2 regions of the Streptomyces sp. CNH189 genome follow, and region 2 is predicted to be linked to the other one. Evidence: riboswitches for the same ligand, from Rfam matches in the RefSeq annotation. Region 2 holds a riboswitch; the other holds the start of a gene.
What was found. Region 2 has a riboswitch for S-adenosylmethionine ahead of thrC (threonine synthase). Riboswitches for the same ligand answer to the same signal wherever they lie in the genome.

Region 1 (14,168 bases), on a different contig from region 2:
TCAGCTTCGACGTCCGTGGCGGTCTGCTCATCCGGCAGATCCACCACTGGGCCGCGCTGATCTTCGTGGCCGGCATGTTCGTGCACATGATGCGCGTGTTCTTCACCGGCGCGTTCCGCAAGCCGCGTGAGATCAACTGGCTGTTCGGCTTCCTGCTGCTCGTCCTGGGCATGTTCACCGGTTTCACCGGCTACTCGCTCCCGGACGACCTGCTCTCCGGCACCGGTATCCGCTTCATGGAGGGCGCGATCCTGTCCGTGCCGATCGTCGGCACGTACATCTCGTTCTTCCTCTTCGGCGGCGAGTTCCCCGGCGACGACTTCGTGGCCCGGTTCTTCTCGATCCACGTCCTGCTGCTGCCGGGCATCATGCTCGGCCTCGTGGTGGCGCACCTGATCCTGGTCTTCTACCACAAGCACACGCAGTTCGCGGGCCCCGGAAAGACCAACAAGAACGTGGTCGGCATGCCGCTGCTGCCGGTGTACATGGCCAAGGCCGGAGGCTTCTTCTTCCTGGTCTTCGGTGTGCTCGCGGCCGTCGCGGCGATCGCCACGATCAACCCGATCTGGGCCATCGGCCCCTACCGGCCGGACATGGTCTCCACCGGTGCCCAGCCGGACTGGTACATGGGCTTCTCCGAGGGCCTGATCCGTGTCATGCCGGGCTGGGAGATCAACTTCTGGGGTCACACGCTCGTCCTGGGTGTGTTCATCCCGCTGATGATCTTCCCGCTGGTCCTGGCGGCCATCGCGGTGTGGCCGTTCATCGAGTCCTGGGTCACCGGCGACAAGCGCGAGCACCACATCCTGGACCGCCCGCGCAACGCCCCGACGCGCACGGCGTTCGGTGTCGCCTGGATGACGCTGTACTTCGTGCTCCTCATCGGCGGCGGCAACGACATCTGGGCCACGCACTTCCACCTGTCGATCAACGCCATCACCTGGTTCGTCCGGATCGCGTTCTTCGTCGCCCCGGTCGTGGCGTTCGTCATCACCAAGCGCATCTGCCTCGGTCTGCAGCGCCGGGACAAGGAGAAGGTGCTGCACGGCCGCGAGTCGGGCATCATCAAGCGCCTGCCGCACGGTGAGTTCATCGAGGTGCACGAGCCGCTCAGCCAGGAGCAGCTGTACACCCTCACCGCGCACGAGCAGCCCCGGCCGCTCGAGCTCGGCCCGGAGGTCGACGAGAACGGCGTCCGGCGCAAGGTGAAGGCCGGCGAGAAGCTGCGCGCGAAGCTCAGCAAGGGCTTCTACGGCGAGGAGTCCCAGATTCCGAAGCCGACCGTCGAGGAGTACAAGGAGATCACGAGCGGCCACGGCCACCACTGATCCCTCAAGTACTCCACCCGTCGCCACACGACAGTGAAGGGCCCCCGTCCGTTCTGCGGACGGGGGCCCTTCGCCGTACCCGGGGCTGGATAGGGTGGGTCCGGGACCGCGCCGGTCCCGGCCACCCGCTACGACCGTCAGGAGCGACCATGAGCGCTGTGACCCCCGCTGGAGGCGACAACGCGGCGGGCCGCTCCTGGCCCGCCCTGCTGAACGGCCTCCTGGACGGACGGAACCTGTCCGCCGACGACACCGCCTGGGCGATGGACCTGATCATGCGCGGCGAGGCGACCGACGCGCAGATCGCGGGCTTCGCGGTGTCCCTGCGCGCCAAGGGCGAGACGGTCGAGGAGATCACCGGCTGCGTCCGGGCGCTGTACGCCCACGCCAACGTCATCGACGTACCGGGCGCCACCGTCGACATCGTCGGCACCGGCGGCGACGGCGCCAAGACGGTGAACATCTCCACCATGTCCTCCATCGTCGTGGCCGGCGCCGGCGCGAAGGTCGTGAAGCACGGCAACCGCGCCGCGTCCTCCGCCTCCGGCGCCTCCGACGTCCTGGAGAAGCTGGGCGTCAACCTCGAACTCACCCCCCGCCGGGTCGCCGAGGTCGCCGAGGAGGCCGGAATCACCTTCTGCTTCGCGGTGAAGTTCCACCCGGCGCTGCGCCACGTGGCTGCCGCCCGCGGCCAGCTCGGCATCCGCACGGTGTTCAACTTCCTCGGCCCGCTGGCCAATCCGGCCCAGGTGAAGGCCCAGGCGGTCGGCGTCGCCGACCCGCGGATGGCGCCCATCATGGCCGGGGTGTTCGCTGGGCGCGGCCACTCCTCGCTGGTGTTCCGCGGCGACGACGGCCTGGACGAGCTGACCACCACCAGCACCTCCCGGGTGTGGGTGGTCCGCGACGGCGCGGTGACCGAGGAGAGCTTCGACCCGCGTGACGTCGGCATCGAGCTGGTGCCGGTGGAGGCGCTGCGCGGCGCCGACGCCTCCTACAACGCCGAGGTCGCCCGCCGCCTGCTGGACGGCGAACGGGGCCCGGTGCGGGACGCGGTGCTGCTGAACTCCGCGGCGGCGCTGGTGGCGCTGGAGCCGGGCGGCGGCACGCTCACCGAGCAGATCCGCGCCGGGATGGACAAGGCGGCCGAGTCGGTCGACTCCGGCTCCGCCAAGCGCGTCCTGGAGCGCTGGGTGGCCGTCAGCAACGCCTGAGAACCGTGCGGTTGTCCCGCGATCCGGACTCGGGTTGCGGGACGCCGGTCACCTCACGTAATTTCCCTGTCAGGTCATGAGTGACAGCCACAAGGCCCCGGCCGGCTGTCCGGCAACCCTCCGTCCGTGGCGGGGTGCCCCGGGTGAGGACCAGGCCGTGAGCAGCAGGGCGCACGGCAAGCGCGGACCCCTCGCACACCAGGGGTCCTGGTCGTCGAGGAGCCTTCCGTGAGCAAGCGAATGCGCTAGGGCGTCGAGCCCCGCCTCCGCACACCCCTTTCACTCTTCTTCCCGCGCCTGCGCGCCGTCCGCTCGCGCGGGGATCCGTCCTGCCTCACGGGAGTTCCGCCATGTCCGTCTCCGCCGTTGCCGCCGCCCCGTCCGTCCGTGCCCCGCTGCCCGTCCTCGGCCGGGACGTCACCGTCCCGCTCGTCACCGGCGGCGAGGTCACCTACGCCGCGCTCGACTATGCCGCCAGCGCCCCCGCCCTCCAGCGCGTCTGGGACGACGTGGCCGCGTACGCCCCGTACTACGGCAGCGTCCACCGGGGCGCCGGGTACCTGTCGCAGTTGTCCACCGACCTGTTCGAGAACGCCCGCCGGACGGTCGCCGAGTTCCTCGACTGCCGCATCGAGGACCAGGTGGTGTTCACCCGGTCCACCACCGACTCCCTCAACCTGCTCGCCGCCGCCCTGCCCGAGGGGTGCGAGGTCTTCGTCTTCGAGACCGAGCACCATGCCTCCCTGCTGCCCTGGCGGGGCGCCCGGGTGACCTACCTGGACGCGCCGGGCAGCCCCGCGCAGGCCGTCGCGACCCTGGAGCGGGCCCTAGCCGACCGCGACCCCTACGGCCCGGCCCTGGTCTGCGTGACCGGAGCCTCCAACGTCACCGGTGAGCTGTGGCCGGTCCGTGAACTGGCCGCCGCCGCGCACGCGCACGGCGCCCGGATCGTGCTGGACGCCGCCCAACTCGCCCCGCACCGCGCGGTGAGCGTGCGCGACCTGGACGTCGACTGGGTCGCCTTCTCCGGGCACAAGCTGTACGCGCCCTTCGGCTCCGGGGTGCTGGCAGGGCGCGCCGACTGGCTGCGCGAGGCCGAGCCCTACCTCGCGGGCGGCGGCGCCAGCCGCAAGGTCACCCGGCGCGCGGACGGCGGGGTGGACGTCGAGTGGCACGACGGCGCCGCCCGCCACGAGGCCGGCTCGCCCAACGTCATCGGCGCCCACGCCGTCGCCTCCGCCTGCGCGGCGCTCACCGAGGCCGGCTTCGACGCGCTGGCCGCGCGCGAGGACGCGCTGGTCGGCGCGGTGCGGAAGGGGCTGGCGGACGTGCCCGAAGTGCGGTTCCTGTCACTGTTCGGCCACGACGCGCCGCGGGTCGGTGTGCTGTCCTTCGTGGTCGAGGGCTGGAACAGCTCCCACTTCGCGGCGGCACTGTCCGCGGAGTACGGCATCGGTGTGCGGGACGGGCTGTTCTGCGCGCACCCGCTGGTGCGGCGGCTGGTGGGCAGTGAGGCGGGGGGCCAGGGGGAGTGCGGGGCGCCGGACGCGGGCTCGCTCAACGCGATTCGGGTCAGCTTCGGGGCCGGGACGCCGGACGAGCACGTCGAGCGGTTCGTGCGGGCGGTGCGGGAGCTGATCCGTGACGGAGCGCGGTGGTCCTACCGGACGGTGGAGGGACGGTGCGTGCCGGCCACGTCGGCTACGAACAGCCCCTCCGGCGTTTGAGGAGCGGGGCCCGGAGCGGAGCCCCGGGAGTGGGCTAGCTGTCCAGACCGATGGCGAACGCGGCCTCCAGGTCGTGCTGGGAGTACGTGCGGAACGCCACATGCGTGTCCGTGCCCTCGACCCCCTGGATCTTGCTGATCCGGCCGGGGATGACCTCCGCCAGGTCCTCGTGCTCACGGACCCGCACCATGGCGATCAGGTCGTACGTGCCGGTGACGGAGAAGACCTCGCTGACGCTGTCCAGCGCGGCGATCTGTTCCGCGATCTCGGGGATCCGGTCCACGCTGGTCTTGATGAGGACGATCGCGGTGATCACGGCTGGTTCTCTCCCTCGGGAGCCGGAGCAGGGGCGGACCTCACTGTAGTCGCCCCGCCGCGCCACACCCATGCGCAGCCGAACCCCAGGCCGAAGCCCACCAGGTGCGCCAGATGGGCCACCCCCGGCCCGCCTCCCGCCGCCGCCCACTGCAGGGCCGCCCAGAACGGCAGCACCACCCACGCGGGCAGCCGTACCGGCAGGAAGAGGGCGAACGGCAGGAGACTGGTGACCCGCCCCCGGGGGAACAGGAACAGGAACGCCCCGAGGACCGCCGAGATCGCTCCCGAGGCCCCGACCAGGGACCGCTCGGAGCCGGCGTTGGCGGCGGCGTACCCCAGCAGGGCGAGGTAGCCGCAGCCCGCGTAGCACAAGGCGAACCGCACCCGGCCCATCCGTGTCTCGGTCATCGGTCCGAACACGTGGAGGAACAGCATGTTGCCGAGCAGGTGCACCCAGCTGCCGTGCACGAACAGCGCCGTGGCGGGGGTGAGGACGGCCGCGAGGGACCCGTCGAACAGGTCTGCGGGGATCACGCCCCAGCGGCGGAAGTAGGCGCGCTGGGCGGCGAGCAGCTCGTCCCCGGAGCCGTGGGCCGGATGCAGGCCCGAGGCCGGCCCGACGAGGAAGACCAGGCAGCACAGCACGATCAGGGTGCGGGTGACCGGAGCGGGAGTGGTCCGGATCGCCCCGGCGGCCGCCGCGGCCCAGTTGCGGATCATGGCTACAGAGCATGACGTAACCGGACGCACCCACGCAGACCGCCTCGCCGCCGTGGACAGGCGGGCGGCGGGCACCCGGCAGGCCGTAGGGTTACGAGCCACACGCACCGGCCGCCCGGTGCGTCACGGACACTGGAAGGAAGGCGAACAGCCACGATGACGGTTCCTCTGCCGACCACCTCGACGCGGTGGCGTTGCACGCTCTGCGGCAACCTCACCCGTTTCGACGTGACCCGCTCGTCGAAGGTCGTCGAGTACGTGCACCTCGATCTGGCCGGAGAGCCCAAGGTCGAGGAGCGCGAGGTGCTCGATGAGACGATCGAGTCGGTACGGTGCCGCTGGTGCAACGCCGTGGATCAGGTGGAACTCGTGGACAGGCCGGGCGCCGGCTCCTGAAGCGGAGCGGGCCCCGCTGACGGCGGCCCCCGGGGCGGGGCCGCACACAGGCATTGGGGTGTGACGGATGGCGGAGACCACGGGCGGGGGGCCGCAGGACGGCACCGCCGAGGTGCTCGACCGCCCGCTGCCCGACGGAGTGCGCCGCCGGGTCGTCCAGATCGTCGCGGACGGCTTCGGCGGGCTCACGGTCGCCGAGCTGCCCGCGCAGCTGCGGCAGTACGCACGGTTCACCCCGAGCCGCCGCGCCAAGTTCGCCGGGAACGCCATGGCGGCGGCGCTGGAGACCGACCCGCTGTTCCGGCAGCGCATCGGGGAGAAGCTCAGAGAGGCCCAGCCGGAACTGACCGGCGCCCTGGACTCCGGCTCCCCGCCCCCGGCCGCGGACCCGCTCGATGTGGCGGCCGCGGCCTATGTGCTCCGCCCGGCCGGTTGGGTCAAGCTGGTCACCGCCGCCGGCGAGGAGGCCCAGCGCGCCGACGCCGAGCGCGCCGACGAGGAGACCCGCGCCGAGCTGGAGCGGCTGCGCGCCGAACTGGACCGGGCCCGTGACCACACCAGGTCCGAGACCGAGCGGCTGCGCGCCGAGCTGGACGCGGCGAAGAAGGAGACCGAGTCGCTCCACCGCAAGCTGCGCTCCGCCCTCGCGGACGTCAAGCGCGGCGAGGCCGCCGTGCGCAAGCTGCGGGGCGAGATGGAGGCCGTACGCGCCGAGGGGCATGCCCAGGTGTCGGCCGCCGAGAGCGAGAGCCGGCGCCTCAAGGCCCGGCTGGGGGAGACCGAGGCCGCCCTGGAGGCCGCACGCCGGGCCGCCCGCGAGGGCCGCAGCGTCGAGGACATGCGGGTACGGCTGCTGCTCGACACCGTGCTGGACGCCGCCCAGGGGCTGCGGCGCGAACTGGCGCTGCCTCCCGTGTCGGTGCGGCCCGCGGAGACCGTGGACGCCGTGGAGCCGGGCCGGATGACCCCGAAGGACATCGCCGCCCGCGCGCTGTCCGAGGACGACCCCGCCATCGTCGACCAGCTGCTGGCGCTGCCGCAGGCGCACCTGGTCGTCGACGGCTACAACGTCACCAAGACCGGCTATCCCCAAATGCCTCTGGAGAAGCAGCGATTGCGCCTGCTGGGGCAGCTGGCGCAACTCGCCGCGCAGACCGGCGCCGAGGTCACCTGTGTCTTCGACGGCGCCGAACTCGCCGCGCCGGTCCTGCTGGCCCCGCCGCGCGGGGTGCGGGTGCTCTTCTCCAAGCCGGGCGTCACCGCGGACGAACTCATCCGCCAGCTGGTGCGCGCAGAGCCTCCGGGGCGGCCGGTCATCGTCGCCTCCACCGACCGCGAGGTCGCCGACGGGGTCGCACGCGCCGGCGCGCGCCCCGTCGCGTCCGCCGTGCTCCTCAAAAGGCTTTCCTGATATCTGATGCACATCCGTCCCTCGTGCAACGTACCTGATCAATGCCCGAATTGACGGAACCGTCACGCAACGTAGCGTCAAGAGAACGTCACTGCAGGTGAGTTGCGGTGCGATAAACGCGCTGTAGCGGAGATTTTGTGCCCAGGGATTTGAACTGATCACAAGAGAATCACTAGGGTCAGCCTTCGAACCCTCGCTCGCGCGATCACTCTCGAGAAGGAGCTCGTCTCCGTGGCGTCCCACCGTCGTCCCAAGCAGCCGAGCCGCGCACGCGTGACTGTGCTCACCACCGCCGCCGCTGCCGCCGTCGTCATGAGCTCGCAGGCTGCCAACGCCGCCCCGAGCGAGAAGCCGAGCAAGGACGAGGTCAAGACCAAGGTCGACAAGCTCTACGAGCAGGCCGAGCAGGCCACCGAGAAGTACAACGGCGCCAAGGAGAAGCAGGAGAAGCTCCAGAAGGAGATCTCCACCATCCAGGACAACGTCGCGAAGGGGCAGCAGGAGCTCAACGACCTGCGCGACGGCCTGGGTTCGATGGCCAGCGCCCAGTACCGCAGCGGCGGCATAGACCCGTCGGTGCAGCTGTTCCTCTCCGCCGACCCGGACGACTACCTCGACAAGGCGTCCACGCTCGACCAGTTGAGCGCCCAGCAGGTCGAGGGTCTGAAGAAGATTCAGGAGAAGCAGCGCGAGCTCGCCCAGCAGCGCTCCGAGGCCGCCGAGAAGCTCAAGGACCTCTCCTCCACCCGCGCCGAACTGGGCAAGAAGAAGAAGGAAGTCCAGGGCAAGCTCGCCAGCGCGCAGAAGCTGCTGAACAGCCTCACCGCCGCTGAGAAGGCGCAGCTCGCCGACGAGCAGAGCCGCGCCACCCGCGCCAGCGAGCGCGACGCCCTCTCGGTCAACGTCCCGGCCGGCTCCGGCCGCGCCGCCGCCGCCTTCGCCGCCGCGCAGAGCAAGCTCGGCACCCCGTACGTCTACGGCGCCACCGGTCCGTCCTCCTACGACTGCTCGGGCCTGACCTCCTGGGCGTACGCGCAGGCCGGCGTCGGCATCCCGCGTACCTCCGAGGCCCAGACCGGGGCCGGCACCAAGATCTACTCGGTGGACCAGCTCAAGGTCGGCGACCTGGTGTTCTTCTTCAACGACCTGCACCACGTGGGCCTCTACGCGGGCAACGGCCAGATCATCCACGCCCCCCGCACCGGCACCGTCGTGCGCTACGAGTCGATGAACACCATCGGCGGCCCCTTCATGTTCGGCGTGCGCGTCTGACCCGACCCGGGTGCCCCCGTTCGGGGGATTCCCGGCGGTCCGGCTCCGTCCCACGCCCCGCCTCGACCCCAGGTCACAGGCGGGGCGTCACCGTGTGTACCCGCCCTGGCCGTGGATATGACGGCGGCCCTGGAGGCTACTGTCTGCCGCGTTTCCCTGTCCGCCAGCGGAAGGAGCGCGGCTTCCCGTGGGGTCCCATCGTCGTACCGCACCGTCTTCAGGATCCGACCGGAGCACCGTCCTCGCCCTCGGCCTGCTCTCCGCGGCGGCCACCGCGCTCGGCGCGGTGCCGGCCACGGCCGCGCCGCAGGAGGACACCCGGGCCGAGGTCGACCGCCTCTACGAGGAGGCGGAGAAGGCCACCGAGGCGTACAACGCGGCCGGGGAGCGGGCCGAAACCCTGCGCCGGGAGATCGCCGACGTCCAGGACGTGATCGCCCGCAAGCAGCAGCGCGTCAACACCATGCGGGAGTCGCTGGGTTCGCTCGCCGGCTCGCAGTACCGCTCCGGCGGGCTGGAGCCCACCCTGGCCCTGCTGCTCTCCGACGACCCGGAGGACTACCTCGAGAAGGCCTCCGCGCTCGACCGGATCGGCGTCCACCAGAGCGCCGAACTGAAGAAGCTCCGCGGCACGTTGCGTTCCCTGGCCCAGGACCGCGCCGAGGCGTCCGGACGGCTCGGCGCGCTGGAGCGCAGCCGCAAGGCCGCCGCCACCCACAAGCGGACCGTGGAGGGCAAGCTCGCCGAGGCCCGCCGGCTGCTCAACTCCCTCCCGGCCGGTGAACGCGCCGCCTGGGACCGGGCCTCCCGCTCCGCCCGCGCCGACCTGCTCGGCCCCGGCGGCGCCCCCGCCTCGGGACGCGCGGCCGCCGCCGTCGCCGCCGCCCGCTCCGCCCTCGGCAAGCCCTACGTGTGGGGCGCCAACGGCCCCTCGGGCTTCGACTGTTCCGGACTGACCCAGTGGGCGTACGCCCAGGCCGGCGTCGCGCTGCCGCGCACCTCGCAGGCCCAGCGGTACGCCGGACGGCAGGTCCCGCTGTCCGAGGCCCGCCCCGGCGACCTGGTCCTCTACCGCGCCGACGCCTCCCACGTGGGGATGTACATGGGCAACGGCCAGGTGATCCACGCGCCCTACCCGGGCGCCCCCGTGCGCTACGACCCGGTGGGCATGATGCCGGTCTCGTCGGTCACCAGGGTCTGACCCCGGCGGCCCCGCGCCCGTACCCTCGGAAAGGTGGCTGGTCGAACGCGGGTGTCCGGGGCGGCGGTGGCGGCGTTGTGTCTGCTGCTCGTCGCCCTCGTGGGGTGCGGTGGCGGGCCCGCCGTGGACGCCGCCCGCGCGCAGGTGCAGTCCCTGCTCGATCGGCGCGCGGACGCGGTCCTCGACCGGGACGCCGCCGCCTACGCCCGCACCGGCACCCGGGACGGGTTCGACAACCTGCGCGCCGTGCCGCTCGCGGACTGGTCCTACCGCGTCACCGCGCTGGACCGCACGGGCGACCGGGCCACCGCCGCCGCCGACCTCAGTTACCGCGTCGAAGGACACGACCCCTCCCCGGTCGTCACCGCCCGCACCCTGAGCCTGAGCCGGGACCGGGACGGCGACTGGTCGGTGGACGCCGACCGCCCGGCCGACGACTCCGGGGAGCAGCTGTGGGACCAGGGCCGGGCCCAGGCCGTCCGCGGCGAGCGGAGCCTGGTGCTGGGCGTCGGGCAGTCCGCCGGGGCCCTGCGCGACTACGCGGAGCTCGCCGACCGCGCGGTGCCCGCCGTCTCCGACGCGTGGGGCGCGCGGTGGGCCCGCGGCGTCGTCGTCCTGGTCCCCCGGACGCTGGAGGGCATGGCGGGCCTGCTCGGCTCGCCTCCGTCCTCCTACCGGGGCATCGCGGCCGTCACCACCGGGGCCACCGGGGCCGGCCCCCGGGCCCCGGCGGACCGGGTCATCGTCAACCCGGACGCCTTCGGCCTGCTCGGCGACTCAGGACGGCAGGTCGTCCTCACCCACGAGACCACCCATGTCGCCACCCGCGCGCACACCTCCGCCGCGACCCCGCTGTGGCTGTCCGAGGGGTACGCCGACTGGGTCGGCTACCGCGACGCCGGCCGCACCCCCGCCGAGGCGGCACCGGAGCTCGCCCACGCCGTGGGCCGGGGAGAGGTGCCGGGCGCGCTGCCCGAGGACGACGACTTCGGCTTCACCGGCGACGCGGACGGGCTGGCCCGGGCCTACGAGGGCAGCTGGCTGGCCTGCCGGATGATCGCCGACCGCTGGGGTGAGGACCGCCTCGGCGCCTTCTACCGCGCTGTGGGCGCGCATCGGGACCGGGAGGGTGCGGTGCGGGATGCCATGGATCGGGTCCTCGGCACCACGCCGGAGGACTTCACCCTCCAATGGCGTGACTACGTACGGGACGCGTTGCGTTGAAGGTTCGGTGTCGGGACGGCTCCGCCGGTGGGGCGGTGGGGCCCGTGGGGCCGGGGCCGTGCTTCGTCGCCGGGTGCGGGGCGTCGGGGGCTGGGCGCGCAGTTCCCCGCGCCCCTTGGGGGCGCTGGTCGCGTCCCGGGGTCAGGACGGCACCGTGGTCCGCTCCGCCCAGGACGGGCCGGGCGCCGTGGGGACCTTCCGGCGCCCCGGCACCGACGCGCACCACAGGATGCGCGCCGCCAGCAGCGTCGCCGCCACCAGCAGGCCGTTGCGCAGCACCAGCAGCGTGATGCCCAGTCCGTCGCTCGCCACCACGTTCCCGAAGTACACCGGGAACTCCAGCACCGTCACCGGGCACGCCACCAGCACCAGCACCGCCGGCCGCCCCATCCGGCTCTCCCGGAAGCACAGGCAGGCCGCCGCCGTCCCCACCAGCCACACCATGTACTGCGGGCTGATCACCCGGCTGGTGACGGTGAACATCAGCACCGCCGTGAACGCCGCGTCCGCCGCCGTGTGCGGCTCGAACCGGGTCGCCAGCAGCCGCCACAGCACCAGCCAGGCCAGCGCGGCCCCGGTCAGGAACAGCGCCCCGGTGCTCACCCAGCTCACGTACGGGCCGAGGAACTCCACCGAGCCGTAGTTGAGCAGCACCTCGCCGTCCCAGCCGTGGTGCCGGGCCACGTGGAACACCAGCGCGCCCAGCGACTCGACCTCCGTGCCCCGGTCCCGCTGGAAGCCGAGGAACGCGAAGGCCCCCGGCATCAGCAGCGCGAACAGCCCGGCCACGACCACGCCGGTCACCGCCGCCGACACCCACGCGCCGCGCCGGCGCACCGCGAGCAGCAGCAGCGCCGGCCACACCTTCAGCAGCGCCCCGAACGCCACCAGCGCCCCCGCCAGCCGGGGGTGCCGGCCGGCCGCCAGCAGCGCGGCCACCGCCACCGCGGTCACCATCACGTCGTAGCGGGCGTACACCGTCGGTCCGAGCAGCGGCACGCCCGCCACCCACATCCACGCCCCGCGGCGGGACCGGCCGGCGCCGCGCGCCCCGCGCAGCAGCAGGGCCAGCGTCACCAGGTCGGCGACCAGCGCCAGCACGAAGAAGGCGGTGGCGTACTCCAGGAACGGCAGCACGGCGGGGGAGAGGATCGCCAGGGCCGCGGCCGGCGGGTACTGCCAGGTCACGTCGTCCAGCGGAAACGTTCCGGTGACCAGGACGTCGTACCAGCCCCGGTAGATCGCCGAGACGTCGCTGGTGACGTCCGGGCCGGGGAAGACCACCACCTTCAGCACGCACAGCAGCAGCGCCGCACGCGTCACCCCCCAGAGGCCCAGCAGCGGTGCCAGGGACCCTCGTGCGGCCGTCGGTTCCACGTGATCCCTGCCTGTCGGTGTCGCGGTCGTGAGGGGCCATGATGGCGCGGAAACCCGTGCACATGCCACCGAGCACCGCCGTGGCGGACGGCACAACAACCGTTCGGTAGGGTCGGCCGCGATGCACAAGACCCTGATCGTCACGAACGACTTCCCGCCCCGCCCCGGCGGCATCCAGGCGTTCCTGCACAACATGGCGCTGCGGCTGGACCCGGAGCGCCTCGTCGTCTACGCGTCCACCTGGAAGCGCACCCGGGAGGGCGTCGAGGCGACAGCCGCCTTCGACGCCGAGCAGCCCTTCACCGTCGTACGGGACCGCACCACGATGCTGCTGCCCACGCCCGCCGTCACCCGGCGGGCCGCCGGGCTGCTGCGCGAGCACGGGTGCACCTCGGTGTGGTTCGGGGCGGCGGCACCGCTCGGCCTGATGGCCCCGGCCCTGCGCCGCGCGGGCGCCGAGCGGATCGTGGCGACCACCCACGGCCACGAGGCCGGCTGGGCCCAGCTGCCCGCCGCACGCCAACTGCTGCGCCGCATCGGTGAGTCCACGGACACGATCACCTACCTGGGCGAGTACACCCGGTCCCGCATCGCCGGCGCGCTCACCCCCGAGGCGGCCGCGCGGATGGTGCAACTGCCGCCCGGCGTCGACGAGAAGGCCTTCCACCCGGGCTCGGGCGGCGACGAGGTGCGCGCCCGCCTCGGACTGGCCGGCCGGCCGGTGGTGGTGTGCGTCTCGCGGCTGGTGCCGCGCAAGGGCCAGGACACGCTGATCCGGGCGATGCCCGCGATCCTCGCCGCCGAGCCCGACGCGGTGCTGCTGATCGTCGGCGGCGGTCCCTACGAGAAGGACCTGCGCCGGCTCGCCGCGGACACCGGCGTCGCCGCCTCCGTCCGCTTCACCGGCTCCGTCCCCTGGTCCGAACTGCCCGCGCACCACGGTGCGGGGGACGTCTTCGCGATGCCCTGCCGGACCCGCCGCGGCGGCCTGGACGTCGAGGGCCTCGGCATCGTCTACCTGGAGGCGTCAGCGACCGGTCTGCCCGTCGTCGCCGGCGACTCCGGCGGCGCCCCGGACGCGGTCCTCGACGGCGAGACCGGCTGGGTCGTACGAGGCGGCTCGGCCGAGGAGACGGCCGAACGCGTCATCGCCCTCCTGGCCGACGAGGAACTCCGCCGCAGCATGGGCCGACGGGGCCGGCAATGGGTCGAGGAAAAGTGGCGCTGGGACCTCCTTGCCGACAAGCTGAAAACCCTCCTCTGACGCGAAAGCCGCCCTCAGACCGAGGGCGGCTTTCCGCTCCAGGGGCGCGGGGAACCGCGCGACCAGCTTCCACGGCGGGGCACTCGCACGACGGGCGGGAATCACCCTCCAGGGGCGCGGGGAACCGCGCGACCGACCCCCACGAACCGGCACCCGCCACGGCGAGCACCCCCACCCCAGTTGCCGCTACTTGGCGTAGATCGCCTCGATCTCGTGCGCGTAGTCCTTCGCCACAACATTCCGCTTCAGCTTCAGCGAAGGCGTCAGATGCCCCGACTCCTCGGTGAACTGCGCCGGAAGAATCCGGAACTTCCGCACCGACTCCGCCTTCGACACCGCCGCGTTCCCGTCGTCCACGGCCGCCTGGATCGCCGCCAGCAGATCCGGGTCCTGGCCCAGCGACACCGCCGTCGACCCCGCGGGCTTCCCGTGCTCCGCGCACCAACGCCCGAGGAACTCCTCGTCGATGGTGACCAGCGCGCCCACGAAGGGCCGCCCGTCGCCGACCACCATGCACTCCGCGACCAGCGCGTGCGCCCGGATGCGGTCCTCGATGACCGCCGGGGCGACGTTCTTGCCGCCGGCCGTCACCAGGATCTCCTTCTTCCGGCCGGTGATCCGCAGGTAGCCGTCCTCGTCCAGGGTGCCGATGTCCCCGGTGTGGAACCAGCCGTCGGCGAGCGCCTCGGCGGTCGCGGCCGGGTTGTTCCAGTACT
Region 2 (14,168 bases):
ACATCACCCTGGACGGCGGCGACGACGGCCTGGACCCGGCCGACAACGCGGGCGTGCTCCAGGTGATCGCCACGACCGGCGCCCTCCTCGCCGCCGCCGTGCGCACCACCCCCCGGGCCGTGCGCGCCTTCCACCCGTATCCCTTCCGGCACGCGAACCGCGAGGGCTTCGCCGCGATGGGCGTGGCCGAGGTGCTGCTGCACACCCACGACATGGCCGAGGGGCTGGGTGTGGCGTACGACCCGCCCGCAGCGCTCTGCGAGTTCGTGCTGACCCGGATCTTCCCGCAGGTGCGGCCGGGCCCCGCGCCCTGGCCGACGCTGCTGTGGGCGACGGGCCGGGGCGAGCTGCCCGGGCGGGAGCCGGTCACCGCGTGGCGCTGGAGCAACAACCCGGTGCTCCGCTCGGAGCGGCTCACCCTGGAGGGCGTCACCCCGGCCGTCGCGGCGGACCTGTCCGTGGCGGGCGACGGCGGCTTCACCTGGGCGGGCGGGGCGCCCGCCGACGGGACCCGCGTGGGCGCGGGGATCACGGTCAAGCAGTACGAGGACGGCGCGTTCGCCCCGGAGTGGGGCATGTACGTGCTGGTGCGGCGGGAGGACGACCGGGCGGTGGGCGCGATGGGGTTCCACAGCGCCCCCGACGCCGACGGCCGGGTGGAGATCGGCTACGACCTCGTCGCGGACGCGCGCGGGAACGGCTACGCGACCGAGGCGCTGCGCACCCTGTCGGCGTGGGCGCTCGCCCAGGACGCGGCGGACACCGTGGTGGCCGTCGTCGAGGAGGGCAACGTGCCCTCGCAGAAGGTCGTCACCCGCGCCGGGTTCACCGAGGTCTCCCGCCAGGAGGGCCGCATCACCTACGAACTGCGGCCCTAGCCGGAAAGGCCCGTCCGCCCGGCTCCCTTGCGCCGCCGCAGGCCCGCCCCGTGCAGCAGCCGCACCACCTCGCGGCTGCTGACCTCGACCGCGCCCGCGCGCACCGCGTCGGCGTACCGGTGGGCGGGGATGTCGTAATGGTCACGTTCGAAGGCGCGGCGCGGCACGCCCAGGCCGTCGGCGAAGAGGTGCAGCTCGGCGTAGGAGACATCGCTCACCAGGTGCGACCACAGGCGGCCGTGCCCCGGCCAGGTGGGCGGGTCGATGTACAGGGTCACGAGGGGTCCGCCTCGCCCAGTCCGCCGACCGCCGCGACCTTCACGCCCGCCTTGTGGCACACCCAGTGCGGGTCCGGGCCCAGCTCCGGTTCGATGTCCAGTGCGTGCGGGTCGCCGCTGCGGCACACCGGGCACAGCGGCCAGCGTCCGTACCGCTCCAGCAGGGCGTCCTGCACGTCCTGGGCGACCAGGCCGGCCAGGAAACCGGCGCCCTCCGGCCACTGTTCGACCCACCAGCGGCGGTGCGAGACGGAGTCCTCGACCAGGGACACCACGTCCGCCTCGGCGACCCCGCGGGCGACCAGATCGGCCAGCACGAGGGCCCGTGCCGCGTGCAACGCTTGTTCCAGGGGGCCGACCGGAGGGGTGCCGGGTTCACGCTCGGGGTGCATGTGCTCCATTGTGCGCACTCTTGACCCGGACCCCGGGGCGAAAATATCTTTCATTTCGTGACCAATGACGTGAAGGAAATTTTCGGGAACGGTTCGGCCGGTGCTCCGCCCGCCCCGCCCGCGCCCGCCGCCCTCGCGGCCAAGGTGCGCACGCTGGCCCCGTCGATGACCCGCTCCATGCAGCGCGTCGCCGAGGCCGTCGCCGACGACCCGGCCGGCTGCGCGGCGCTCACGGTCACCGGCCTCGCCGAGCTGACCGGCACCAGCGAGGCCACCGTCGTCCGCACCGCCCGCCTGCTCGGCTACCCGGGCTACCGCGACCTGCGGCTCGCCCTGGCCGGCCTCGCCGCCCAGCAGCAGTCCGGGCGCGCCCCCGCCATCACCACGGACATCGCGGTGGACGACCCCATCGCCGACGTCGTGGCCAAGCTCGCCTACGACGAGCAGCAGACCCTCGCCGACACCGCCGCCGGGCTGGACACCGTCCAGCTCGCCGCCGCCGTGACCGCCCTCGCGGGCGCCCGCCGCACCGATGTGTACGGCGTCGGCGCGTCGGGGCTGGTCGCCCAGGATCTCACCCAGAAGCTGCTGCGCATAGGTCTGATGGCGCACGCCCACAGCGACCCGCACCTCGCCGTCACCAACGCGGTGCAGCTGCGCTCCGGCGACGTGGCGATCGCGATCACCCACTCCGGTTCGACCGGGGACGTCATCGAGCCGCTCCGGGTGGCCTTCGAGCGCGGCGCCACCACGGTCGCGGTCACCGGCCGCCCCGACAGCCCCGTCACGCAGTACGCCGACCACGTCCTGACCACGTCCACGGCCCGCGAGAGCGAACTGCGCCCGGCAGCGATGTCCTCCCGGACGAGCCAACTGCTGGTCGTGGACTGCCTGTTCGTGGGTGTCGCCCAGCGGACCTACGACGCGGCCGCACCGGCACTGTCGGCCTCGTACGAAGCACTGGCACACCGGCACCGGGCGGGCCGCAGGGGTCCGTGAGGACACCCGCGCGCGTACGCGGCCGCCGATGCCCGCGGCCGCGTACGGGCGCGCCCCCGCCCCACCCGTCCCGTGCCGCCAGGACCCAGACCGAAAGACACCGCCCATGACCTCCACCTCCCGTGACCGCGACCTGCGCTCCCAGCTGGAGACCCTGACCACCGAGGCGTTCCGGCCGGAGCTGGCGGACGTCGACCGGCTGCCCACGCTCGAGATCGCACGGCTGATGAACGCCGAGGACGCCACGGTCGCGGGTGCCGTGGCCGAGCAGGTGCCGGCGATCGCCGCCGCCATCGACGCCGTGGCGGAGCGGATGGCCCGCGGCGGACGGCTGGTCCACGCCGGCGCGGGCACCGCGGGACGGCTGGGCGTGCTGGACGCCTCCGAGTGCCCGCCCACCTTCAACACCGACCCGGCGCGGGTCGTCGGCCTGATCGCGGGCGGCCCGGACGCCATGGTCACCTCGGTGGAGGGCGCCGAGGACTCCGCCGAGCTCGCCGAGGCCGACCTGGACGCGCTGGGCCTCACCACCGACGACACGGTGGTCGGCATCTCCGCCTCCGGCCGCACCCCCTACGCGGTCGGCGCCGTCACGTACGCCCGTGAGCGGGGCGCTCTCACCGTGGGGCTGTCCTGCAACCGGGGCAGCGCACTCGCGGCGGCGGCCGAGCACGGCATCGAGGTCGTCGTCGGCCCGGAGTTCCTCACCGGTTCCACCCGCCTCAAGGCCGGCACGGCACAGAAGCTCGTGCTGAACATGATCTCGACGATCACAATGATCCGGCTCGGCAAGACCTACGGGAACCTGATGGTCGACGTGCGCGCCTCCAACGAGAAGCTGCGCGCCCGCTCCCGCCGCATCGTCGCCCAGGTGACGGGCGCGGACGACGCCGCCGTCGAGCAGGCCCTGGCCGCCACGGACGGCGAGGTCAAGCACGCGATCCTGGTACTGCTGGCCGGGGTGGACGGGCCGACGGCCGCCCGGCTGCTCGACGAGTCCGACGGCCATCTGCGGGCGGCGCTGGACCGCTCGGGTGGGTGAGGGGCGGCCCCGCCGGTCCACGGCCGGCCCTCGGCACCGGCCCTCCGGTGACGGTCCGGTGACCTGAGTCGGCGATTCGGGTCACCGGCCCCGGCGCCGCAGTCCGGCGAAAGCGGTGGTGCCGAGGACGAGCGCGGTCAGGCCGACGGCGGCCGCGAGGGTGATCCGGCGGCTGTCCTCCTGCCCCGGGCCGTCCGGCATCCGCGGGTCGAGGAGGCCGAGCGGGTCCTCGGTGATCGTGACCCGGTCGCCCGCCTTCGCCTGCCCGAAGCAGTTCTCCTGCTGGGAGACCCGGTGGACGCGCCGCTCGCCGTCCAGCTCCTGGAGCGTGCAGAACAGGTCCGGTCCCCGCCGGCGGTCCTCGTCCACGACCTGGAGGACCACGGCGTCCACCGGCTCGCCCACCGCCCCCATGTACCCCTCGTACACGGCGGGCGTCGCGAACAGCATCAGGGCGAAACCGGCGACGGAGACCATGACCGCCGCACCGGGCCGGTGCCACGCGCCGCCCACGAGACACGCCGCGACGGCAACGGCCACCAGCCCGACGACGACCCCCAGCCACGTGACCCACGAGGCGACGACGGCGCCCAGGAGCAGCCCGGCCGTCACCGCGACGGCCCAGAACAGGGAGTTCGCGACCCTGCGCCGCTCCCCCGCGGGCCGGGCGTCCTCGACGTCGGCCCGCACCGGTACCGCCCCTGTCCCCGTCATCTCTTTCCCCGCCCCTTCGACAGCTGTCCGCCCGACCAGGCATCGTAGGGGGTCCGGCGTTCCCGCCCCCGGGGCGCCCTGGCCGCCCTTCGTGGTGCACGCTGGGAACACCGGCCCCACCGACACGGAGATCACCATGAACCACGCACAGCTCACCGCCCTGGGCCGGGCCCTGCGCGTGCTCGGTGAGCACGGCGAGGCCCTGTCCGCGGACACCACGGACGGCCGGCTGCACGAGGTGCGGGCCGACCTGCGGCGCGCGCTGGACCTGCTGGAGGACAGCGTCACCACGGCCGCACCCAGCACCCGCTGCGCCGAGCACCCCACCGGACCGGTCGACGAGAGCGCCCCCGACCTGTGCCTGCTCTGCGAGACCCGACGCCGCGCCGCGCGCCGCGCCGAGTTCAACGGCCCGGCCCCGCAGGCCCGCCCCGCCGACCCGGCGCCCTCCCGCTACGGGGTGCGCGGCGACCGCCCACAGCCCCAGCAGCGCTGGCTGCCGGAGCTGTGGAACGGCCAGGCGTGGCAGCTGTGCGGGACCCCGCGCCGGGACCGGCACGAGGCGGAGCTGTTCGTCGCGGCCCAGCGGCGTGGACCCCACGCGGCCATGGCGTACCGGATCGTGCACGAGTTCACCGACTACGAGGTGCTGCGCGTCTGGGGCACCCCGGTCCGCGTCGACATCGAACCGATGGGCAACCTCTGAGCCCACCGGCCCCCACGGCTCCGTGAGCCGGGGCCACGACATGCGGCGGCCGCCGTCCCGAGGTCTCCGGGACGGCGGCCGCCGTTCACTCACCACGTCCCGCGCTACGCCTTGGCGGCTTCCGCGGCCTCCGGCGCGCCGCCCTCGGCGAGAAGCGCCTCCGCCTCGGCGGAACCCCGCTGCTTCGGGATGAACGCGGCGACGACGAAGCCCAGCAGCGCCGCGCCGGCACCGAGCGCGAGGACCGTGCGGAACGCGTCCTCGGACGGCAGCGCGTACGGACCGAACTGCGTGGTCATCTGCGCCAGGACGACACCGGCGACGGCGCTGGCCACGGAGGTGCCGATGGAGCGCATCAGGGTGTTGAGGCTGTTGGCGGCACCCGTCTCGGAGGCGGGCACGGCACCCATGATCAGCGTGGGCATGGCGCCGTAGCAGAAGCCGATGCCGGCGCCGATGACGCACGACGCCAGCACGAAGTGCCAGACCTCGCTCATCAGCGCGACGTTCAGCCCGTAGCCCGCGGCCACGATCAGCGCGCCGATCATCAGCGTCACCTTCGGCCCACGGGCGCGGGAGACCAGCGCCGAGACCGGGGCCAGCGCCATCATCACCAGGCCCGACGGGGCCATGACCAGACCGGCGCTCAACAGGGACTGGCCGAGACCGTAGCCGGTCTGCTCGGGCAGCTGCAGCACCTGCGGGATGACCAGCGACATGGAGAACATCGCGAAGCCGATCGCCACGGAGGCGAGGTTGGTGACCAGCACCTGCGGGCGGGCGGTGGTGCGCAGGTCCACCAGCGGGCGCTCGGTGCGCAGCTCGAAGAACCCCCAGGCGAGCAGTACGACGACGGACGCGGCGAACAGGCCGAGCGTGGTGCCGCTGGACCAGCCCCAGTCACCGCCCTTGGAGATCGCCAGCAGCAGGCAGATCAGTCCGGCGGCCATACCGGCCGCGCCCACCAGGTCGAAGCGTCCGCCGGTCCGCACCTTCGACTCGGGCACCAGCGCGAGGACCAGGACGAGGGCGACCACGCCGAGCGCGGCGGACGTCCAGAACAGCGCGTGCCAGTCGAAGTTGTCGGCGATCAGCGCGGCGATGGGCAGGCCGAGCGCGCCGCCGACGCCGAGCGAGGCGCTGATCATCGCGGTGGCCGAGCCGAGCCGCTCCGCCGGAAGTTCGTCACGCAGGATGCTGATGCCCAGCGGGATGACACCGGAGGACAGGCCCTGGAGGGCACGGCCGACGATCATCGGGGTCAGGGTGTCGCTGAACCCGGCGACGACGGAGCCGACGACCAACATGGTCATGCTGACCAGCAGCATGCGGCGCTTGCCGTACATGTCGCCGAGCCGGCCCATCATCGGCGTGGCGACGGCGGCGGCCAGCAGGGTGGCGGTGATGGCCCAGGCGGTGTCCGACGCCGAGGCGTTCAGGTACTGCGGCAGCTGTCCCACGATCGGGATGACCAGGGTCTGCATCAGCGAGACCACGATGCCGCTGAGTGCCAGCACGGGGACCACGGCACCCGTCCTGGGCGGCTCGGCGGTGCCGGTCGTGACGGATTTCTCGGGTGCGTCGGACATGAAGGAGTTCTCCGGATGAGTCAGCTCTGCTTGACTCAGGCAACTTTAAGTCACTTGATTGACGCAAGCAAATGAAAACGGTGTGACAGTCGCATGACATCCACCACGCGGGGCGTATGAGAACGGGCGCGGCGCCCCGGCAAGGGGGCACCGCGCCCGGCACCGGCCGAACCCGGTTCAGGTCGTTTCCGGCCGGTCGTCCCGCCGGCCCGCCGTTCAGCTCACCTCAGCTCGGCTCACGTCGGCTCGGCTCGGCTGCCGTCGGCTGGGCTGACGTCGACTCGCTCGGCTCAGCTCAGCGACGTGAGCGACGCCGCGTCGTACGCCTTCAGTTCGTCGAAGCGGCCGCCCAGGACCTTCGCCGCCCACTCGGGGTCCTGGAGGACCGCGCGGCCCACCGCGACCATGTCGAACTCGTCGCGCTCCAGACGGTCGAGCAGGTCGTCGATGCCGCGCAGCTCGGCCCCCTCGCCCAGGAAGGCGCGCCCGAACTCGCCGTCCAGGCCGACCGAGCCGACGGTGACGGTGGGCCGGCCGGTCAGCTTGCGCGCCCAGCCGGCCAGGTTGAGGTCGGAGCCGTCGAACTCGGGGAGCCAGTAGCGGCGGGTGGACGCGTGGAAGGCGTCGACACCGGCGGTCGCCAGCGGGGCGAGGACCGCCTCCAGCTCCTGCGGGGTCTCGGCGAGCCGGGCGCCGTAGTGGTCGGACTTCCACTGCGAGAAGCGGAAGACCACCGGGAAGCCGGGCGACACGGCCGAACGCACCGCCTGCACGATCTCGACGGCGAACCGGGTGCGGGCCACCAGGTCACCGCCGTAGGCGTCGGTGCGGCGGTTGGTGCCGGCCCACAGGAACTGGTCGATGAGGTAGCCGTGGGCGCCGTGCAGCTCCACACCGTCGAAGCCGATGCGCTCCGCGGCGGCGGCCGCCTCGGCGAACGCGGCGACGACGGCGTCGATGTCGGCCTGGGTCATGGCCTTGCCGCCCTCGGTGCCGTCCAGGCGCAGGCCCGACGGGCCGACCGCCGGCGCCTCGGGGAACGGCGGCTGCCCCTGCTCGCGCACCATGCCGACGTGCCACAACTGCGGCATGATCCGGCCCCCGGCCGCGTGCACGGCGTCGGCGACCTTCGCCCAGCCCGCGAGCTGCTCCTCACCGTGGAACCGGGGGATCCGGTCGCTGATGCCCGCGGACGGGTGGTCGACGTAGGTGCCCTCGGTGACGATCAGACCGATCCCGGCGGCGGCCCGGCGGGCGTAGTACGACACGACGTCCTCCCCCGGCACACCGCCCGGCGAGAACTGACGGGTCATGGGCGCCATGACGAGACGGTTCGGCACGGTCAGCCCGTTGAGGGCGACCGGGCGGGCCAGGACGTCGGCGGCACGGCCGGTGGCTTCGGAGGCGGCGACGGTCATCGGTGGGGGCTCCTCGCGATACTGGACGGTATGTGTACGTGCATGCATGTACCCACTGTGTTCGAACCGACACGCGTGCTTCGCCATTCCCGCCCCGCCCCCGCGCACCCCCGTGACGCCGGTCACTCCGGCGGCGCCCGGACACGCCGAAGGGCGGCACCCCCGCGTACGGGAGTGCCGCCCTCCGGACCGTAGGACGGGTCCGAACCTGACGGATCAGGCTCAGAAGTCCATGTCACCGCCCGGCATGCCGCCGCCGGCCGGGGCCGCGGCCTTCTCCGGCTTGTCGGCGATGACGGCCTCGGTGGTGAGGAACAGCGCGGCGATCGACGCGGCGTTCTGCAGCGCGGAGCGCGTCACCTTGGCCGGGTCGATGATGCCTTCGGCGATCATGTCGACGTACTCGCCGGTCGCGGCGTTCAGACCGTGGCCGACCGTGAGGTTGCGGACCTTCTCCACGACGACGCCGCCTTCGAGACCACCGTTGACGGCGATCTGCTTCAGCGGGGCCTCCAGGGCGAGCTTCACGGCGTTGGCGCCGGTCGCCTCGTCACCCTCGAGCTCCAGCTTCTCGAACACCTGGGAGGCCTGCAGCAGGGCCACGCCACCACCGGCGACGATGCCTTCCTCGACGGCCGCCTTGGCGTTGCGCACGGCGTCCTCGATGCGGTGCTTGCGCTCCTTGAGCTCCACCTCGGTGGCGGCACCGGCCTTGATGACCGCGACACCGCCGGCGAGCTTCGCCAGGCGCTCCTGCAGCTTCTCGCGGTCGTAGTCCGAGTCGCTGTTCTCGATCTCGGCGCGGATCTGGTTCACGCGGCCCTGGACCTGGTCGGCGGAGCCGGCACCGTCGACGATGGTGGTCTCGTCCTTGGTGATGACCACCTTGCGGGCCTTGCCCAGCAGGTCGACGGTGGCGTTCTCCAGCTTGAGGCCGACCTCCTCGGAGATGACCTCGCCGCCCGTGAGGATGGCGATGTCGCCGAGCATGGCCTTGCGGCGGTCACCGAAGCCCGGGGCCTTGACGGCGACGGACTTGAAGGTGCCGCGGATCTTGTTGACCACCAGGGTCGACAGGGCCTCGCCCTCGACGTCCTCGGCGATGATCAGCAGCGGCTTGCCCGACTGCATGACCTTCTCCAGGAGCGGGAGCAGGTCCTTGACGTTGGAGATCTTGGAGTTGGCGATCAGGATGTACGGGTCGTCGAGGACGGCCTCCATACGCTCCATGTCGGTGGCGAAGTACGCCGAGATGTAGCCCTTGTCGAAGCGCATACCCTCGGTGAGCTCCAGCTCCAGACCGAAGGTCTGGGACTCCTCGACGGTGATGACGCCTTCCTTGCCGACCTTGTCCATGGCCTCGGCGATGAGCTCGCCGATCTGGACGTCGGCGGCGGAGATGGAGGCCGTGGAAGCGATCTGCTCCTTGGTCTCGACGTCCTTCGCCTGCTCCAGCAGGGCGGCGGAGACGGCCTCGACGGCCTTCTCGATACCGCGCTTCAGGGCCATCGGGTTGGCGCCGGCGGCGACGTTGCGCAGGCCCTCCTTGACCAGGGCCTGGGCGAGAACGGTCGCGGTGGTCGTACCGTCACCGGCGACGTCGTCCGTCTTCTTGGCGACTTCCTTGACCAGCTCGGCGCCGATCTTCTCGTACGGGTCCTCGAGCTCGATCTCCTTGGCGATGGAGACACCATCGTTGGTGATCGTGGGGGCGCCCCACTTCTTCTCGAGGACGACGTTGCGGCCCTTGGGGCCGAGCGTCACCTTCACGGCGTCCGCGAGCTGGTTCATGCCGCGCTCGAGGCCGCGCCGCGCCTCCTCGTCGAACGCGATGATCTTGGCCATGTGAAGTGGTCCCTCCAGGACTGGGGGTGATTCCTTCGGACCGCGCCCGCGCCCGCGACGGACGGCTCGCCGGCCTGTGGTTCCTTGCCCCACGTGACCTGGCGGGCCTCACCGACCCGGTCCTTCGTTGTCACTCTCACCTTCAGAGTGCTAACGCCAATGATTAGCACTCGACCCCCGAGAGTGCAAGGCACACCGGCGAAGCGGCGTCGCGGCGGGCGGACCCCCGGCAGCCGTCCGGCCCAGGCGTACCAAGGGCTCGGGCCCGGTCTCAGCCGCGCGCGAACACGGCGCGCGCGGCGCACGCGCCTGTCACGCCCCTAGCGGACTTCGAGCGCCACCGCACCGGGCGTTCCGGTGTTCCGGGCATGACGAAGGGCCCGCACCCCGAGAGGTGCGGGCCCTTCGCCGGCAGAAGATGTGCGTGCGGCTGGTAGCGCGTTCAGGCGGTGACGCGAACCATGTCGGCCTGCGGGCCCTTCTGACCCTGCGAGATCTCGAACTCGACCCGCTGGCCCTCTTCAAGGGTGCGGTAGCCGTCCATCTGGATGGCGCTGTAGTGGACGAAAACATCCGCACCACCGTCGACCGCGATGAAGCCGTACCCCTTCTCCGCGTTGAACCACTTGACGGTGCCCTGAGCCATGCCTAACTCCCCTATTACTGGCCCTTGCACAGATCCACACTTCGCGGACCCGGGTCAGACCTCACCCCCCAACGGTTGGGGGCGTGCGCCGGAACGCGTCGACCGCGGCTGAATGTATCTGTCCAACTGCCGTCTGCAACAGGTCAATCGGACGAGAAATCTGGACGCCACCGGTCCGGAATGTGACAAGAATTCGCCAGAATTCAGGGCAAGTCGGGCCGGGCGAAGGAGACAAAAGCCGCGAAAGGAGCCCGCACTTTGGCTACATCCAGTCGGGTCAGCGGCAGGAATTCAGGCTTCTCGATCAATGGATCGGGAGCGCGTTCCCCAACTCTACCGCGCTCAATCACATGGAATTGCCCCCTCCGCATCTCTCACGGAAGGGGCAATGTCGCAAACGCTCGGTAACCGTCATTACCGAAGGTAATGATCAGCCTCCGGCGACCGCCGGGATGATCGACACGCCGGCCCCGTCCGGGGTGGCCGTTTCGAGGCCCTGCTCGAACCGCACGTCGTCGTCGTTCACGTAGACGTTGACGAACCGGCGCAGCTTGCCCTGGTCGTCCAGGACCCGGGCGGCGATGCCGGTGTGGTTCTTCTCCAGGTCCTTGATGACCTCGCCGAGGGTCCCGCCCTCGGCGGCGACCTCGGCCTTGCCCCCGGTGTAGGTACGCAGAATGGTAGGAATACGGACGGTAACACTCACTTTGAACCTCCGGTCGGATGACTTCCCAGGGGCGCGGGGAACTGCGCGACAAACCCCCACCGGCCCGCGGATGAGAGACGAAGCGGCCTTCAGACGAGCCCGGCCTCACGGAACGACTCCAGGCTGGGACGAATCGTCGCCGTCAGCCCGGTCCCCGCCACAGCGTCCAACGTCTTGAGCCCGTCCCCGGTGTTCAACACCACCGTGGTGAGGGACGGATCCAGCGCCCCGCTCTCGATCAGCTTCTTCGTCACGCCCACCGTGACCCCGCCCGCGGTCTCCGCGAAGATCCCCTCGGTGCGCGCGAGCAGCTTGATCGCGTCGACGACCTGCTCGTCCGTGACGTCCTCCACCGCGCCGCCGGTGCGCCGGGCGATGTCGAGCACGTACGGGCCGTCCGCCGGGTTGCCGATGGCCAGCGACTTGGCGATGGTGTTCGGCTTCTGCGGCCGGACCACGTCGTGCCCCGCCTTGTACGCGGTGGACACCGGCGAGCAGCCCTCGGCCTGCGCACCGAAGATCTTGTACGGCCGGTCCTCGACGAGCCCGAGCCTGATCAGCTCCTGCAGCCCCTTGTCGATCTTCGTGAGCTGCGAGCCGGAGGCGATCGGGACCACGATCTGGTCCGGGAGCCGCCAGCCGAGCTGCTCGCAGACCTCGTACGCGAGGGTCTTGGAGCCCTCGGCGTAGTACGGCCGCAGGTTGACGTTGACGAAGCCCCAGCCCTCGCCGGCCGGGTCGCCGATCAGCTCGGAGCAGAAACGGTTCACGTCGTCGTAGTTGCCCTCGATGCCGACGAGCTCGCCGCCGTACACGGCGGCCATGACGATCTTGCCCTGCTCCAGGTCGTGCGGGATGAACACGCAGGAGCGGAAGCCGGCCCGGGCGGCGGCGGCACCGACCGCGCCGGCCAGGTTGCCGGTGGAGGAGCAGGAGAGCGTGGTGAAGCCGAAGGCGCGCGCGGCCTCCAGGGCCTGGGCGACGACGCGGTCCTTGAAGGAGTGCGTGGGGTTGCCGGAGTCGTCCTTGACGTAGAGACCGCCGGTGACGCCCAGCTCGCGGGCCAGGTTGTCGGCCTGGACCAGCTTGGTCCAGCCCGGGTTCAGGTTGGGCTTGGTCGCCACGTCCGCGGGGACGGGCAGCAGCGGCGCGTAGCGCCAGATGTTCGCGGGGCCCGCCTCGATGCGCTTGCGGAGCTCTTCGGTGTCGTAACCCGAGAAGTCGTAGGCGATCTCCAGCGGGCCGAAACACTCCTCGCAGGCGAAGACCGGACCGAGAGGCACGCGGTGGCCGCACTCGCGGCAGGACAGCGCGGCGGCGGGGCCGAGGTCGACGGTGTTCGCGGAGTCGGTGGTGCTTGCGGTGGTGCTTGCAAAAGTCTGCACAGCCATGGAGGCGAGGCCCTTTCTCCTCATCTTCCTCACGACGCATCTCGCCGTGAGACGGATTTGGCACCTTCCCTAGCCGGGAGCCTCGCCACGTCCGCGTGACAGGAACCGACTGGAGGGTTGCCGGGGCTTCATCGGGCCGTATCCCTCTGCCCCTCTGGATGAGCGGTGTTCAGTTGTGCGCCCGGCGACCCCGGCATGCGAGGGTCGCTGGCGTTGTTCAAGACTGTAACCGAAGGCCCGGACGGCGGCGGGAGCCGTCCGAACCCCGAGATGGATCACCGGCCAGTGAGGAGCCCGGACCGTGCTGGAAGAAGTCGAGCGCTGGCTGATCGAGCGCTCCTGGTCGCTGGCCGACCGTCCCCTGCACCGGATCCTGGCGGCGAAACGGGCCTCGGGGCAGACCGTGAGCGTGGTGCTGCCCGCCCTCAACGAGGAGGCCACGGTCGGCGAGATCGTCTCGGTCGTCCGGCACGACCTGGTGCTCCAGGTCCCGCTGGTCGACGAGGTGGTGGTGATCGACTCCGGCTCCACCGACCGCACCGCCGAGGAGGCCGCGGCGGCCGGCGCGCGGGTGGTGCACCGGGACGCGATCCTGTCCCGCATACCGGCCGTGCCCGGCAAGGGCGAGGTGCTGTGGCGGTCGCTGCTGGTCACCCGCGGCGACATCGTGTGCTTCGTCGACGCCGACCTCAGGGACTTCTCCTCCGACTTCGTCACCGGCATCGTCGGCCCGCTGCTCACCGACCCCGACCTCCAGCTGGTCAAGGCCATGTACGACCGGCCCCTGACCCTGGCCGACGGGAGCACCACCGGCGCGGGCGCCGGGCAGGGCGGCCGGGTCACGGAGCTGATGGCCCGCCCGCTGCTCAACATGCACTGGCCGCAGCTGGCCGGTTTCGTCCAGCCGCTGGGCGGCGAGTACGCGGCCCGCCGCGGCCTCCTCGAACAGCTCCCGTTCCCCGTCGGGTACGGCGTCGAGCTGGGCATGCTGGTCGACGCCCTGCATCTGGTGGGCCTGGACGCGCTGGCGCAGGTGGACGTCGGGGTGCGCAAGCACCGGCACCAGGACGGCCAGGCGCTCGGCCGGATGGCCGCCGCGATCTACCGCACCGCGCAGCTGCGGCTGGCCCGCGGCCATCTGCTGCGTCCCTCGCTGACCCAGTTCGAGCGGGCCGGGGACGCCTTCGAGCCCCGCACGTACTCGGTGGACACGGAGGAACGGCCGCCGATGACGGAGATCGAGGAGTACCAGGCGCGCCGGGTGGCCTGACCCCGACCGTCGCCGGCCGGTGTGACGCACCGGCACGTTTGAGGCCCGGGGGGCCGGGCTAGGTTGAGGCGTATGGCTTCAAGCTTCGGTGCAGCTCAGGTGCTGGTCGCCTCCAACCGGGGGCCGGTGTCGTACGAGGTGGTGGACGACGGTTCGCTGCGGGCCAAGCGGGGTGGCGGCGGACTGGTGTCCGGCCTCTCCGCGATCGGTCCTGAGACGGGTGCGCTGTGGGTGTGCTCGGCGCTGTCCGACGGCGACCGCGAGGCCGTGCGGCGCGGGGTGGGCGAGGACGGC

Region 1: it holds a riboswitch for S-adenosylmethionine, as region 2 does, so the genes downstream of both, B100_RS0101015 (aminotransferase class V-fold PLP-dependent enzyme) here and thrC (threonine synthase) in region 2, are expected to answer to the same signal.

Annotation. Positions count from the first base shown of each region.
Region 1 covers NZ_AZUS01000001.1:216,165-230,332, reverse strand. Annotated here, with positions in the region: gene qcrB (cytochrome bc1 complex cytochrome b subunit) at 1-1,328, shown strand, start outside; gene trpD (anthranilate phosphoribosyltransferase) at 1,478-2,542, shown strand; SAM riboswitch class IV at 2,615-2,731, shown strand; gene B100_RS0101015 (aminotransferase class V-fold PLP-dependent enzyme) at 2,893-4,269, shown strand; gene B100_RS0101010 (Lrp/AsnC family transcriptional regulator) at 4,304-4,585, opposite strand; gene B100_RS0101005 (rhomboid family intramembrane serine protease) at 4,582-5,307, opposite strand; gene B100_RS0101000 (hypothetical protein) at 5,464-5,703, shown strand; gene B100_RS0100995 (NYN domain-containing protein) at 5,771-7,114, shown strand; gene B100_RS0100990 (NlpC/P60 family protein) at 7,346-8,386, shown strand; gene B100_RS0100985 (C40 family peptidase) at 8,574-9,587, shown strand; gene B100_RS0100980 (hypothetical protein) at 9,621-10,811, shown strand; gene B100_RS0100975 (glycosyltransferase family 87 protein) at 10,953-12,188, opposite strand; gene B100_RS0100970 (glycosyltransferase family 4 protein) at 12,310-13,452, shown strand; gene B100_RS0100965 (AMP-dependent synthetase/ligase) at 13,639-14,168, opposite strand, start outside.
Region 2 covers NZ_AZUS01000005.1:123,536-137,703, reverse strand. Annotated here, with positions in the region: gene B100_RS0109260 (GNAT family N-acetyltransferase) at 1-878, shown strand, start outside; gene B100_RS0109255 (DUF4031 domain-containing protein) at 875-1,156, opposite strand; gene B100_RS0109250 (hypothetical protein) at 1,153-1,548, opposite strand; gene B100_RS0109245 (MurR/RpiR family transcriptional regulator) at 1,606-2,547, shown strand; gene murQ (N-acetylmuramic acid 6-phosphate etherase) at 2,654-3,589, shown strand; gene B100_RS0109235 (hypothetical protein) at 3,671-4,303, opposite strand; gene B100_RS0109230 (hypothetical protein) at 4,440-5,009, shown strand; gene B100_RS0109225 (MFS transporter) at 5,114-6,598, opposite strand; gene B100_RS0109220 (NADH:flavin oxidoreductase) at 6,889-8,016, opposite strand; gene groL (chaperonin GroEL) at 8,239-9,861, opposite strand; gene B100_RS0109210 (cold-shock protein) at 10,304-10,507, opposite strand; gene B100_RS0109205 (MoaD/ThiS family protein) at 10,938-11,213, opposite strand; gene thrC (threonine synthase) at 11,303-12,604, opposite strand; SAM riboswitch class I at 12,622-12,769, opposite strand; gene B100_RS0109195 (glucosyl-3-phosphoglycerate synthase) at 12,906-13,874, shown strand; gene B100_RS0109190 (trehalose-6-phosphate synthase) at 13,947-14,168, shown strand, end outside.